DNA from 2 places in the Mesorhizobium sp. M1217 genome. Region 2 is predicted to be linked to the other one. Evidence: riboswitches for the same ligand, from Rfam matches in the RefSeq annotation. Region 2 holds a riboswitch; the other holds the start of a gene.
The links. Region 2 has a riboswitch for S-adenosylmethionine ahead of metX (homoserine O-acetyltransferase MetX). Riboswitches for the same ligand answer to the same signal wherever they lie in the genome.
Positions count from the first base shown of each region.

Region 1: it holds a riboswitch for S-adenosylmethionine, as region 2 does, so the genes downstream of both, NKH37_RS29650 (O-succinylhomoserine sulfhydrylase) here and metX (homoserine O-acetyltransferase MetX) in region 2, are expected to answer to the same signal.

Region 1 covers NZ_JAMYMA010000023.1:84,958-92,015, reverse strand. The annotation lists gene NKH37_RS29650 (O-succinylhomoserine sulfhydrylase) at 1-1,131, opposite strand, end outside; SAM riboswitch at 1,202-1,279, opposite strand; gene NKH37_RS29645 (2'-deoxycytidine 5'-triphosphate deaminase) at 1,415-2,509, shown strand; gene araD1 (AraD1 family protein) at 2,540-3,532, opposite strand; gene mmsB (multiple monosaccharide ABC transporter permease) at 3,716-5,008, opposite strand; gene mmsA (multiple monosaccharide ABC transporter ATP-binding protein) at 5,005-6,537, opposite strand; gene chvE (multiple monosaccharide ABC transporter substrate-binding protein) at 6,637-7,058, opposite strand, start outside.
Region 2 covers NZ_JAMYMA010000012.1:175,321-182,378, forward strand. The annotation lists gene NKH37_RS21250 (DUF2125 domain-containing protein) at 19-1,020, shown strand; gene NKH37_RS21255 (prephenate/arogenate dehydrogenase family protein) at 1,151-2,086, opposite strand; gene hisC (histidinol-phosphate transaminase) at 2,093-3,202, opposite strand; SAM riboswitch at 3,341-3,418, shown strand; gene metX (homoserine O-acetyltransferase MetX) at 3,511-4,680, shown strand; gene metW (methionine biosynthesis protein MetW) at 4,853-5,467, shown strand; gene NKH37_RS21275 (DUF1330 domain-containing protein) at 5,496-5,816, opposite strand; gene NKH37_RS21280 (SDR family NAD(P)-dependent oxidoreductase) at 6,052-6,798, shown strand; gene NKH37_RS21285 (RNA polymerase subunit sigma-70) at 6,840-7,058, shown strand, end outside.

The sequences.
Region 1 (7,058 bases), on a different contig from region 2:
GCCGACGGAAAGCCTGAGCGTGCCCGGCCCGATACCGAGCTCGGCGCGGGCCTCATCGGTCAAGTTCTTGTGCGTGGTCGTCGCCGGATGGGTGATCAAGCTCTTGGCGTCGCCGAGATTGTTGGAAATCAGCACGATGTCGAGCGCGTTCTGGAAAGCAAAGGCCGCCTGCTTGCCGCCCTTCACATCCAGGCAGATCAGCGTCGAACCACCCGACATCTGCTTCTTGACCACGGCCGCTTGCGGATGGTCGGCACGGCCGGGATAGATGACGCGGGCGATTTGCGGGCGCTCGGCGAGGAAATCCGCGATGCGGCCGGCACTTTCCGTCTGCTGGCGTACGCGCAGCGGCAGCGTCTCCAGGCCTTTCAGCAGGGTCCAGGCATTGAAGGGCGAGAGGCTGGGGCCGGTGTGGCGGAAATAGTCATGCAGGTTCTCGTCGATCCATTTTTTGTCCGACAAGATAACGCCTCCAAGGCAGCGCCCTTGGCCGTCAATATGCTTGGTGGCCGAATAGACGACGATATGGGCGCCGAGCTGCAAGGGTTTCTGCTGCAAGGGCGTGGCGAAGACATTGTCGACGATCAGCCTGGCGCCGATCGAGTTGGCAAGTGCCGCGACGGCGGCGATGTCGACCACCTCCAGCGTTGGGTTGGTCGGGCTTTCCAGGAAGAACAGTTTGGTGTTCGGCTTGACCGCCTGTTCCCAATTGGCGATGTCAGTGCCATCGACCAGCGTTGCCTCGATGCCGTATTTCGGCGCCAGCGTCTCGACCACCCAGCGGCAGGAGCCGAACAATGCGCGCGCCGCCACGATATGGTCGCCCGCCTTGGCGCTGCACAGCAATGCTGCCGTCACCGCCGCCATGCCGGACGCCGTGGCGCGCGCGTCCTCGGCGCCTTCCAGCGCGCACATACGCTTTTCGAACATGTCGACCGTCGGATTGGCATAGCGCGAATAGATGAAGCCCGGCTCCTCACCCTTGAAGCGCGCTTCCGCTGCTTGCGCCGTCTCGTAGACATAGCCTTGGGTGAGATACATCGCCTCAGAGGTCTCGCCGAAGCCGGAACGCAGCGTCCCGGCATGCACGAGTGCGGTCTGAGGCTTCCAGTCGCGCTTCTTGGTCATCATTCTATCCAAACACCAAAAATGGTCCAAACAACAAAAAACCGGTCGCGAAAGTCGCAACCGGTCCATATGGCCTTGCGGCCCGACGGTCCTTTAGCGACTTGTTTAACGTGGCTGCAAGCCGACCGGCCAAATCACCACGGGATAACGAGCTTTAGACCCGCGCCACGCTTGCGTCAATTGCCGGCATGATTAAGAGGGTTGTACCAAGCAGGTGCCAAAGGCGTCCAGTGTCGGACCTGCGGCAGAACAAGACCTCGCCCGGCGTTCGAACGGAGCCAGACCCTTGCGGCAGACAGGCATTCTTCCCGATCAGGATATTTCCGCGCTGTTCCAGACGGGCGCGCTGAAATCGCCGCGCACGCTCGATGCCGATCAGATCCAGCCGGCCAGCCTTGACCTCAGGCTCGGCGACAAGGCCTGGCGGGTGCGTGCTTCTTTCTTGCCCGGCCCGGACCACAGGGTTGTCGACAAGCTCGACCGGCTGAAGCTGCACGAGATCAACCTCGCCGAAGGTGCCGTGCTGGAAACCGGCTGCGTCTACATCGTGCCACTGCTCGAAAGCCTGGCGCTGCCCGCGCATATTTCCGCCTCGGCCAACCCGAAGAGCTCGACCGGGCGGCTCGACATCTTCACTCGGGTAATGACCGACCGCGGCCACGAGTTCGACAAGATCGCCGCCGGCTATGAAGGCCCGCTCTATCTGGAGGTCAGCCCGCGCACCTTCCCGATCGTCGTGCGCACCGGTTCGCGGCTGTCGCAGATCAGGTTCCGCACCGGCAATGCGCTGTTGTCGGAAAGCGAGCTGCACGAGTTGCACCGCGCCGAGATGCTGGTCGCCACCGAACCACCCAACATCTCAGGCGGCGGCATCGCGCTGTCGATCGACCTCGACGGCGACAAGGATGGGCTGGTCGGCTATCGCGGCAAGCACCACACCGGCCTGGTCGACGTCGACAAGCGCGCCGCGCAGGATGTCGTCGATTTCTGGGAGCCGCTCTACAAGAGCGGTGCCGGCGAGCTGGTGCTCGATCCGGACGAATTCTACATCCTGGTGTCGCGCGAGGCGGTGCATGTGCCGCCGCTCTACGCCGCCGAAATGACGCCCTTCGATCCGTTGGTCGGCGAGTTCCGCGTCCATTATGCCGGTTTCTTCGACCCCGGTTTCGGCCATTCGGCGTCGGGCGGCACCGGCAGCCGGGCGGTGCTCGAGGTGCGCAGCCACGAAGTGCCGTTCATTCTCGATCATGGCCAGATCGTCGGACGGTTGGTCTACGAGCACATGCTGAAACGGCCGCAAGCGCTCTACGGCACCGATCTCGGTTCGAACTATCAGGCGCAAGGCCTAAAACTGTCCAAGCATTTCCGCGCCGCGCGCTGAGCTTCCCCTTACTTTGCGGCCTATGCTGGCTCAAAGCGCCTTCACCGCCACCTTCACCGGCTGCTCGATTTCGAGCGGGTTGCGCAGAGGCAGGCCGAAATCCTTCGCCTCGATCTCGAATACGTCGCCGGGCTCGGTCCTGATGCCGTCGGCGAAGGACAGCGTCGCCGTGCCGAACATGTGCACATGTACGTCGCCCGGCTGGCGGAAGGCCGAGTATTTGAAGTGGTGATGCTCGAGATTGCCAATGGTGTGCGACATGTTCGCTTCACCCGACAGGAACGGCTTTTCCCAAAGCAGCTTGCCGTGGCGCAGGATGCGTGAAGCGCCGCGAATGTCGGACGGCAGGTCGCCGATCAGGATCTCCGGCCCGAACGAGGCGTTGCGCAGTTTCGAATGGGCGAGGAAGAGATAATTCACGCGCTCGGTGACGTGGTCGGAAAACTCGTTCGACAGCGTGAAGCCGACGCGGAACGGGGCGCCGTCGTCGCCGATCACATAGATTCCGGCGATTTCCGGCTCCTCGCCGGCATCCTGGGCGAAGGCGGGCGACATGAGCGCCGCGCCGGGCGCCACTGCCATGGTACCGTTGCCCTTGTAGAACCATTCGGGCTGCACGCCGATCTGGCCCTTCGCCGGCTTGCCGCCCTCCAGCCCCATGCGGAACATCTTCATGGAATCGGTCAGCTGTTCCTCGCCGCCATCGCTGAGCTTCTTGTGCATGGAATCGCGGGTCGCGGCGGAGCCGAGATGCGTCAGCCCGGTGCCGGTGAGATGGAGATGCGCCGGATCGGGATGGTTGATCGGCGACAGCAGCCGTCCCTTCTTGTAGGCTGCGTCGAGATCGACGGTTTCGCCGAAGCCCTTGCGCTCGATCAGGGCGACAAGCCCGGTGCCGGTGCGCGCGGCTTCCATCGCCAGCGAATAGACGCTGCGGGCCCCGTTGATGACGCGGGTCTTGCCGCCGTTGCGGGCAACGACGCGGATCGTCTCGGCGTCGTCGAGGATCTGTGAGATCAGCATGGTAACCCTCTCTGAATTGCGGCCTGCCTTCTTGGCAAACCCTGCCCGGCGCGGCTCGGACCCTGTCCACGCCGCGGTTGAAATTCTTCGTCCGGATTGCGCTCGCGGGTCAGGCCCCTCGGGGGACTTCTTCGCGCCGCCCGGCAGCGCCGCGATGTGACCCGTATGCCTCCTGGTTGCCTCTCAAGCCTTGTTCTTGTTGTAGACGTCGAAGACGACGGCGCCGAGCAGCACCAGGCCTTTGACCACCTGCTGCCAGTCGACATTGACGCCCATGATCGACATGCCGTTGTTCATGACGCCCATAATGAAACCGCCGACTACCGCGCCGATGACCTGGCCGACGCCGCCCATCGCCGAAGCGCCACCAATGAACACCGCGGCGATGACGTCGAGTTCGCTGCCGAGGCCCGCCGCCGGCACCGCCTGCCCCAGGCGCGCCGCGATAATCAGGCCGCCGAGTGCCGACAGCACGCCCATGTTGATGAACACCATCAACGTCAGCCGTTCGGTCTTGATGCCCGATAGCTGGGCTGCCTTGGCATTGCCGCCCATCGCATAGATGCGGCGGCCGATCGTCATGCGTTTGGTAACGAAGACGAACAACGCGATCAGCACGCCCATCACCATGAGAACGATGGGCAGGCCCCTATAGGTGGCGAATTGGTAGACCAGAAACAGCGCCAGCCCGCTGATCACCAGGGTCTTGACGACGAACAGCGAGAAAGGCTCGGCTTCGTAGCCATGCCGCTCGCGGGTGCGCCGCGCCCTGAGCCCGAAATAGGCATAGGCGAGCACGGCGGCGAGGCCGATCACGATAGTCGTCAGGTGCAGCGTCAGGCCGCTGCCGACAATGGTTTTGCCGGCGGCGTTCACGGTCGGTGGTATCAGCGTCAATGGGCCGATCAGGTCCGGAATGAAGCCGGAACTCAGCGCCTTGAAGCCGACTGGAAGCGGCCCCACGGAAGACCCGCCACCCAGCAGCGCCTGACAGATGCCGCGGAAGATCAGCATGCCCGCCAACGTGACGATAAAGCTCGGTATTCGGTGATAGGCAATCCAGTAGCCTTGTGCCGCGCCGATCGCGCCACCCACGATCAGGCAGATGATCGACACCACCAGCGGATTGCTCAATGGGCCAAGCGGCCAGATAACCATCATCATCGCCGCCAGTGCGCCGATGAAGCCGGCGACTGAGCCGACGCTGAGATCGATATGGCCCGAAACGATCACCAGAAGCATGCCCAGCGCCATCACGATGATGAAGCTGTTCTGCTGCACGAGATTGCTGAGGTTCACCGGCTTGAACAGCGTTCCGGACGTGGTGAACTGGAAGAACACCATGATTGCGATCAACGCCAGCACCAACCCGTATTCGCGCAGATTGGTGACCAGCGCCGAGACGGCAATGCGAGGTGCCTGTTGTATATCCTGGGCGACGCCGGTTTGCGGCCCGGGAGCGCTTTCGGTGCTCATGATGCTTTCCCTTCTCCACGGACGATGGCGCGCATGATCTTTTCCTGGCTGGCGTCGCTCGCCGCCATTTCGCCGACGATGCGTCCTTCGTTCATGACGTAGATGCGGTCGGTGATGCCGAGCAGTTCGGGCATTTCCGACGAGATGACGATGATTGCCTTACCCTCGGAGGCGAGACGCGCGATGATCGTATAGATTTCATATTTGGCGCCGACATCGATACCGCGTGTCGGCTCGTCGAGGATCAGCACTTCCGGATTGGCGAACAGCCATTTCGACAGCACCACCTTCTGCTGATTGCCGCCAGAAAGGTTGCCGGTCATCTGGTAGACGCTCGAGGCGCGGATATTGGTCCTGCCGCGATAATCGTTGGCGACGGAAAGCTCGCGCAAATCGTCGATCACGCCATGGCGCGAGACGCCGGGCAGGTTGGCCAGCGTGATGTTATGCTTGATATGGTCGATCAAGTTGAGACCGTAGGTCTTGCGGTCCTCCGTAACATAGGCGATGCCGTGTTCCACCGCCTTGCTCACCGAAGAGACATCGATCGGCTTGCCGTTAAGGAACACCTCGCCCGTGATGCGACGGCCATAGGACCGGCCGAACAGGCTCATGGCAAACTCGGTCCGGCCGGCGCCCATCAGCCCGGCAATGCCGACCACCTCGCCCTTGCGGGCGTTGAGGTTGATGCCCTTGATGACCTGCCGCTCGGCATGGATGGGATGGTAGACCGACCAGTTTTTCACTTCGAGAACGGTCTCGCCGATCTTCGGCTCTCGCGGCGGGTAGCGGTCGTCGAGCGAACGGCCGACCATCGAGGTGATGATGCGGTCCTCCGAGATGTCCTTCTTGGCCAACGTCTCGATGGTCCGGCCGTCACGGATGATCGTGACCTTGTCGGCGACCCGGTTCACCTCGTTGAGCTTGTGGGAGATCAGGATCGAAGTGATGCCCTGCCGCTTGAATTCGAGCAGCAGATCGAGCAGCGCCTGGCTGTCCTTTTCGGACAGGCTCGCCGTCGGCTCGTCCAGAATGAGCAGCTTCACTTCCTTGCTGAGCGCCTTGGCGATCTCGACCAGCTGCTGCTTGCCGACGCCGATATTGGTGATCAGCGTGTTGGGGTCTTCCTTGAGGCCGACCTTCTTGAGCAGGGCGCTGGTGCGCGTCTCGTTGGCATTCCAGTCGATGACGCCGTATTTGGCCTGCTCGTTGCCGAGAAATATGTTTTCGGCGATAGACAGCATCGGCACCAGCGCAAGCTCCTGGTGGATGATGACGATGCCCTTGCGCTCGCTGTCATGGATGCCTTTGAAATGGCACTCATCGCCGCGATAGATGATCTGGCCGTCATAGGTGCCGGACGGATACACACCCGACAGCACCTTCATCAGCGTCGACTTGCCGGCGCCGTTCTCGCCGACCACGGCATGGATCTCGCCTTCCTCGACCATGAGCTTGACGTTCGACAGCGCCTTGACGCCGGGAAACGTCTTGGTGATGTCGCGCATCTCCAAAATCGTCGATGCCATTGAGAATACCACTCCTGCGAGGTCCGCAAACAATACCGGGCTGGCTCGCCAACGAAAAGGGGCCCTGCCTGCGCAGGACCCCAGGCTTTGTAACCGCGATTACTTCAGTTCTTCGGCCTTGATGTAGCCGGAGTCGACCACCAGCGCCTGGTAGTTCGACTTGTCGACGTCATGCGGCGTCAACAGGATCGAGGGAACGACCTTGACGTCGTTGTTGTAGGTCGTGGTGTCGAGGCCTTCCGGCTTGCCGCCCGAGAGCACCTTGTCGACGAGTTCGACCGTCGCCTTGGCGAGTTCGCGGGTGTCCTTGAACACGGTCGAATACTGCTCGCCGGCGATGATCGCCTTGACCGAAGCGGTCTCGGCGTCCTGTCCGGTGACGATCGGCCATGGCTGATCGGCAGTGCCGTAGCCTACGGCGCGCAGCGAAGCGATGATGCCGCGCGACAGGCCGTCATAGGGCGAGAGCACGCCATCGACGCGGCTGCCGTCCGAGTAGTTGGCGGAGAGCAGATTGTCCA
Region 2 (7,058 bases):
GTTAACGAAAGCCGCAGCATGACGTCAAGTGACGAGCGCCCGCCGCCCAGCCAACGTCGCCGCCTGTTGTGGCTTGCCGCTTTCATCCTCGTGCTGTTCGGCATCTACAGCGCCGGCTGGTTCTACCTGGCGGATCTGGTCGAGAGCGCAACCGAAAAGGCGGTCGCCGATCTCGACGACAACGGCATCAAGGCCGACTGCGCCAATCTTGCGGTCAGCGGCTATCCCTTCACCTTCACCCTTTCCTGCGACAGTCTGGCTTACGAGGACGACAGCCGCAACGTCGCTGCATCGACAGGCAAAATCAACGCCGCCACGCAGATCACGCGGCTTCTGTCGCCTGCCGCCGAGTTCAGGGGGCCGCTCAGGACCTCTGTTCCCGGCATGACGCCGCTGTGGATCGACTGGGATGATCTGCGGGCCGACATGAAGCTGTCCTGGCCGCTGCCGGGGCGCCTCTCGCTGCAGGCAGAAGGCCTGTCCGGCCAGACCGATCCGGCGGACGACACCGATCCTGTCTCGCTGTTCAGCGCCGGAACCGCCACCGGACAATTGCGCCCAAACGGCCAGGACATCGACTATGCCGGCAATTTCACCGATCTCGAAATCGACGCAGAGGCCATCGGCGGGCGCGTCTTGCCGCCACTCGACGGCAGCGGCGACGTGACATTGAAGAACGGTGTGACGCTGATCAAGGCAAATCCGAAGAGCCTGCGCGGCCAGGCGGTCGAAATCCGCGAGCTCGATCTGTCGTCCGGAACTGCGCGCATCACCGTTTCCGGACCGCTGTCGGTCGACAATGATGGTCTCATAAATGCCGACCTGATGATCAAGCTCAATGATCCGAAGGCCGTGGCGGCAATCCTCGCCACCGCCATCCCCGAGCAGAAGAAAGAAATCCAGACCGGCTTCGCCGGACTGGCGCTGCTCGGCAACGCACCGTCGATGCCGCTGAAGATCGTCAAGGGCAAGGCCTCGCTCGGCTTCATCCCGCTCGGCAAGATCAAGCCGCTCGACTAGAGCAATTCCAGGAAATTGTGAACGGTTTTCCGTCCGGATTGCGTCAAACAAAAAGATAGACCGGTTCGGCGTTTCCGTGAAACGATGAACCGTTCTGGGGCGGTACGGCCTGCGATCGGCTTGCCGCGGCTTATCCCTTCGGCGGGTGTTCGACTGCCTGGCGGCCGAAATCCGGTACGTCGATGTCCTGGCCGGCCTCGATAATCGAGCGGCGGACAGCGCGGGTGCGGGTGAACAGGTCGAACAGCTTTTCGCCGTCGCCCCAGCGGATCGCCCGCTGCAGCGAGGATAGATCTTCCGAGAACCGCGCCAGCATTTCGAGGATGGCGTCCTTGTTGTGCAGGCAGACGTCGCGCCACATGGTCGGGTCGGACGCCGCGAGACGGGTGAAGTCGCGAAAGCCGGAAGCCGAGTATTTGATGACCTCGGACTTGGTCACCGACTCCAAATCGTCGGCGGTACCGACGATGTTATAGGCGATGATGTGCGGCAGGTGCGAAACGATGGCCAGCGTCATGTCGTGATGCTGCGGGTCCATCGTGTCGATGTTGGAGCCGCAGCGGCGCCAGAATTCCGAGAGCTTTTCCAGCGCCACGGGATCGGTGCCGGCCAGCGGCGTGAAAATGCACCAGCGGTTCTCGAACAGTTCGGCAAAACCGGCATCCGGTCCCGATTTTTCGGTGCCGGCCAAAGGATGGCCGGGGATGAAGTGCACGCCATCAGGCACATGCGGCTGCATCTGCGCGATCACCGATGCCTTGGTCGAGCCGACATCGGTGAGGATGGCGCCCTTCTTCAGCGCCGGTGCGATCTCCTGGGCGACCGTGCCTGAAGAGCCGACCGGCACCGAAACGATGACCAGATCGGCATCGCGAACCGCTTCTTTCGCATCTGTCGTGTAGGTGTCGCCAAGGCCGAGTTGGCTCGCCCGCTCCAGCGTCGCTTCGCTGCGCGTCGAAATGGTGACTTGGCCGGCAAGTCCCTCGCGGCGGATGACGCGGGCCAGCGACGAACCGATCAGGCCGATGCCGACCAGCGCGATCTTTTCGAACATCGGTGAGGTCATGGTGCCCTAGCTTTTCAGGAATGTCGCGAGTGCTGCGACAACGCCGCGATTGGCCTCTTCGGTGCCGATGCTCATGCGCAGCGCGTTGGGAAAACCGTAGCCGGAAACGCGCCGCAATATGTAGCCGCGCGCACTGAGGTAGTCGTCGGCGGCCGCCGCCGAATGCTTTTTGTCTTCGGGAAAGTGGATCAGGATGAAATTGCCGACGCTCGGGGTCACCCGCAGCCCGAGCCCGGTCAATTGCTCGCTCAGCCAGGCCAGCCAGGTCTCGTTATGCGCGACGCTGCGCTCGATATGAGCGCGGTCGCGGATCGCCGCGATGCCGGCCTCGATCGCCGTCGCATTGACGTTGAAAGGCCCGCGCACGCGGTTGATCGCGTCGATGACGTGCATTGGCGCATAGATCCAGCCGATCCGCGCGCCACCGAGGCCCAATTTCGAGAAGGTGCGGGTCATGACCACGTTTTCCGCGCTGCCCACCAACTCGACGCCGGCTTCATAGTCGTTGCGCCGGACATATTCGGCGTAGGCGGCATCCAGCACCAGAAGCACGTTTCGCGGCAGGCCGGCATGCAGGCGGCGCACCTCCTGGAACGGCACGTAAGTGCCGGTCGGGTTGTTCGGATTGGCAAGGAAGATGATCCTGGTACGCGGCGTCACCGCGGCGAGGATCGCATCGATGTCGGCGCGTTCATCGGTCTCCTTGACCGTTACCGGGACGGCACCGGCCGACTGTATGTAGATCTTGTAGACCATGAAGCCGTGTTCGGTGATGATGGCTTCATCGCCGGGCGCGAGGTAGGTCTGCGCAAGCAGGCCCAGGATCTCGTCGGAACCGTTGGAGCAGACGATGTTCGCCGGATTGAGCCCATGCACCTCGGCGATCGCCTCCCGCAGGCGCCTGGCGCTGCCGTCGGGATAGACCGCGAGCTTGTCGGCGACCGCGCGCGCGGCCTCTATCGCCTTTGGCGAAGGACCGAGCGGGTTCTCGTTCGCCGACAGTTTGTGGACTTTGACGACACCTTCAGGCGCCGCGCTCTTGCCGGGCACATAGGCTTCGATGTCCATGATGCCGGCGCGGGGCGTTGGACGTGTCTGATCCGGTGTCTGGCTCATTCCATGAAATCCGTCGAGGAAGCCTCCATCCGGAAGCCGCAGCGGAAATACAAGCCGTGGCCCGGAATGTCGAGGGGCGGCAATTCGGGATCAATAACTTGCCGTTGACGAAGCCATGCGTCAGTCCTAGAAGAGCAGCGACAGTTCCGTGGTGATTTGGCCGGTCGGCTTGCAGCCACGTTAAACAACTTGCTAAAGGGCCGTTTGCATCTTGTAACCGGCTTTGCGAAGGCATGGCCGGTTTTTTGTTGCCCTGACTGGTTGTTGCCCGGACCGGCGGACAACTGAAGGCCGGGCAAGGAGATGTGATGGTCGCTTTGCGCGCGCGAAAAACCAACAACGAGGCCGACCAGCCGTCGAGCCCGGTGTTGCGTTTCGGCGCCGACAAGCCGCTCAAGCTCGACGCCGGCACGCTGCTGTCGCCGTTCCAGATCGCCTACCAGACCTATGGCACGCTCAACGACGCGCGCTCCAACGCCATCCTCGTCTGCCATGCGCTGACCGGTGACCAGCATGTCGCCAACACCAATCCGGTGACCGGCAAGCCGGGCTGGTGGGAAGTGCTGATCGGCCCCGGCAAGATCATCGATACCGACCGTTTCTTCGTCATCTCGTCCAACGTCATCGGCGGCTGCCTCGGTTCCACCGGCCCCGCCTCGACAAATCCCGCAACCGCCAAGCCTTACGGGCTCGACCTGCCGATCATCACCATCCGCGACATGGTGCGGGCGCAGCTGATGCTGGTCGAGCATTTCGGCATCGAACAGCTGTTCAGCGTGCTGGGCGGCTCGATGGGCGGCATGCAGGTGCTGCAATGGGCCTCCAGCTATCCCGAGCGCGTCTTCTCGGCCCTGCCGATCGCCACCGGCGCCCGCCATTCCTCGCAGAACATCGCTTTCCACGAGGTCGGCAGGCAAGCGGTGATGGCCGACCCCGACTGGCATGGCGGCAAATATTTCGAGCACGGCAAGCGACCGGAAAAGGGGCTGGCGGTGGCGCGCATGGCCGCCCACATCACCTATCTGTCGGAAGCAGCGCTGCACCGCAAGTTCGGCCGCAACCTGCAGGACCGCGAAGCGCTGACCTTCGGTTTCGATGCCGACTTCCAGATCGAGAGCTATCTGCGCCATCAGGGCATGACCTTCGTCGATCGCTTCGATGCCAACTCCTATCTCTACATGACCCGGGCGATGGACTATTTCGATCTCGCCGCCGACCATGGCGGCCGGCTGGCCGATGCCTTCGCCGGCACCAAGACCCGTTTTTGCCTGGTCTCCTTCACCAGCGACTGGCTGTTCCCGACCGAGGAGAGCCGCTCGGTCGTTCACGCGCTGAACGCGGCCGGCGCCTCGGTATCGTTCGTCGAAATCGAGACCGACCGCGGCCACGACGCCTTCCTGCTCGACGAGCCGGAACTGTTCGCCGCCATCAAAGGCTTCATCGCCTCGGCGGCCCGGGCTAGAGGGCTCGGCGCATGACCTCGAAAAGTTGCACGCTTTTCGGATCAGGACCATGTGCCAGGCATCAGCGCATGACCCTGAAAAGTTGCAGACTTTTCGGATCAGGATCATGCGCCAGGCATCAGCGCATGGCCCCGAAAAGTTGCAGACTTTTCGGATCAGGACCATGCGCCAGGCAGGAGCCGAGCCAATGAGCGTCAACCGCGCCCAGCGCGTCGACCTCGAAGTCGTCGCCGATCTCATCCCGCCGCAGTCGCGGGTGCTGGACGTCGGTTCCGGCGACGGCCTGCTGCTCGAATTGCTGCAGGCGACCAAGAAGGTCGACGGCCGCGGGCTGGAACTGTCGCAGCGCGGCGTCAACGAATGCGTGGCGCGCGGCCTGTCGGTCATTCAAGGCGATGCCGACAAGGACCTCCAATTCTATCCCGACAAGGGCTTCGACTTTGTCGTCTTGTCGCAGACCTTGCAGGCGACCCGCAATCCGAAGCTGGTGCTCGACGAACTGCTCCGGATCGGCAACCGCGCCATCGTCTCATTCCCCAATTTCGGCCACTGGCGGGTACGCTTTTCGCTGCTCTTCAACGGCCGCATGCCGGTGACCAAGGACCTGCCCTATTACTGGTACGACACCCCCAACATCCATTTCTGCACCATTCGCGATTTCGTCAATCTATGCGACGAGCTGGGCGCGACGGTGGAAAAGGCAACCGCGCTCGACGCCAACGGCCAGCGGATCGGCTTCTCGATGCCGTGGTGGTTCTGGAACTTTTTCGGCCAGCAGGCGGTATTTCTGCTGAAACGGTAGCAGGCCGCCCGCGAGCCGATCATTCCCCTTATTCAAGCACGTCGGTGGCCTTGTGCGGGTGCTCGACGCCGTCGACGAAGACCACGTCGGACTGAGAATTCGCGGTGCGCAGCGGCAAGATCTCCTGATAGGCGGGCGAGCGGTACCATCCGCGCGCCTGCTGCATGTCTGGAAACTCGATCATGACGAGGTGCCCCGGCCAATTGTTTTCAACCACGTCCACCTCGCTGCCATGCACAATGAAGCGCCCGCCGAACGGCTCAAGCGTGGCATCGATCTTCTGCAGGTACTCGACGATCGGCGGCCCCGACGTGACCTGGCGCATATGGGCGACGGCGTAGGCGGTCATGGTGTAACTCCTTGTGGTCGAAAGCCGGACAACCGGCTTGATGGGAGCAGTTTGCCGGGACGTTGCGCGCTGGTCGATTACCCCCGAGGTAATGACACCGAATACAAAACTGGCGCGCCGCTGCCGTCACCTGAAAGATATTTCTGCCTGGCACCGATGATTTCCGCCCACCTGCGCTGTCCTTATCGATGAGCGCGCCTGGATGGTCCGGCGGCCGGGAACAGAGAGGTGATCCATGGGATCGTTGCAAAATCAGAATGTCGTCGTCGTCGGAGGCAGCCGGGGTGTCGGCCGCTCCATTGCGGAGGTCGCCCTCAAGGAGAAAGCGACGGTGCTGGCGGTCGCCCGCGGAAAACAGGCCCTGGCGCAATTTGCCTGGGAGGTCTCCGGCGTGAAGACGCTCGCGATCGATGCGACGGTGGACTCCGCCCCCGATAAGGTCTTCGCCGCGCTGGAGCCGGACGTGCTGGTGATCTGCGCAGGCGCGCTGGCCCCTTCCGCGCCGGTGCACGAACAGAACTGGAAGGCGTTCTCGGCAAATTGGGACACGGACGTCAAGGCGTCGTTCCTGTTTTGCCGCGCCGCTCTGCGGCGTCCGCTCAAGCCGGGAACCCGGATCGTTCTGATCTCCAGTGGCGCGGCCTTGAGCGGTGGGCCACCCAATGCCGGCGGCTATGCCGGCGCAAAACGCATGCAGATGTTCCTGGCCGGTCATAGCCAGAAGGAGTCCGACCGGCTTGGCCTCGGCCTGCGCTTCATGGCGCTCGCGCCGATGCGGATCATGCCGGAGACCGGCGTGGGCAAGGCCGGCGTCGACAGCATCGCGGCCTATATGGGCATCCAGCCGGCGGACTTCATCGCCGCCATGACCGACATGCAAACGCCGGCCGATGTCGGACGGGCGGTGGTCGCACTCGCCACCGGCCAGCCGCAAGGCAGTTCCTTCATGGTGAGCGGGAGCGGGCTTGCCCCGGCCGCCTGAGGCGCGCGTAATGCAAACCTGACCCGGAACCCGAAAGTAGCATGACAGACGCTCAACCACCTCTGGAACCGGCACGCCAGCCGATCCTCGATCGGCTGGCCTTCGAGAAGGTCACGGCCGCGCATCGCCGCGAGCTCAAGCTGCATTGCTATCGCATGATGGGTTCGCTGCACGAGGCCGACGACCTCGTCCAGGACACGTTGCTTCGCGCCTGGCGCGCAAGGTCGGAGTTCGACGGGCGGGGTTCCGTTCGCGGTTGG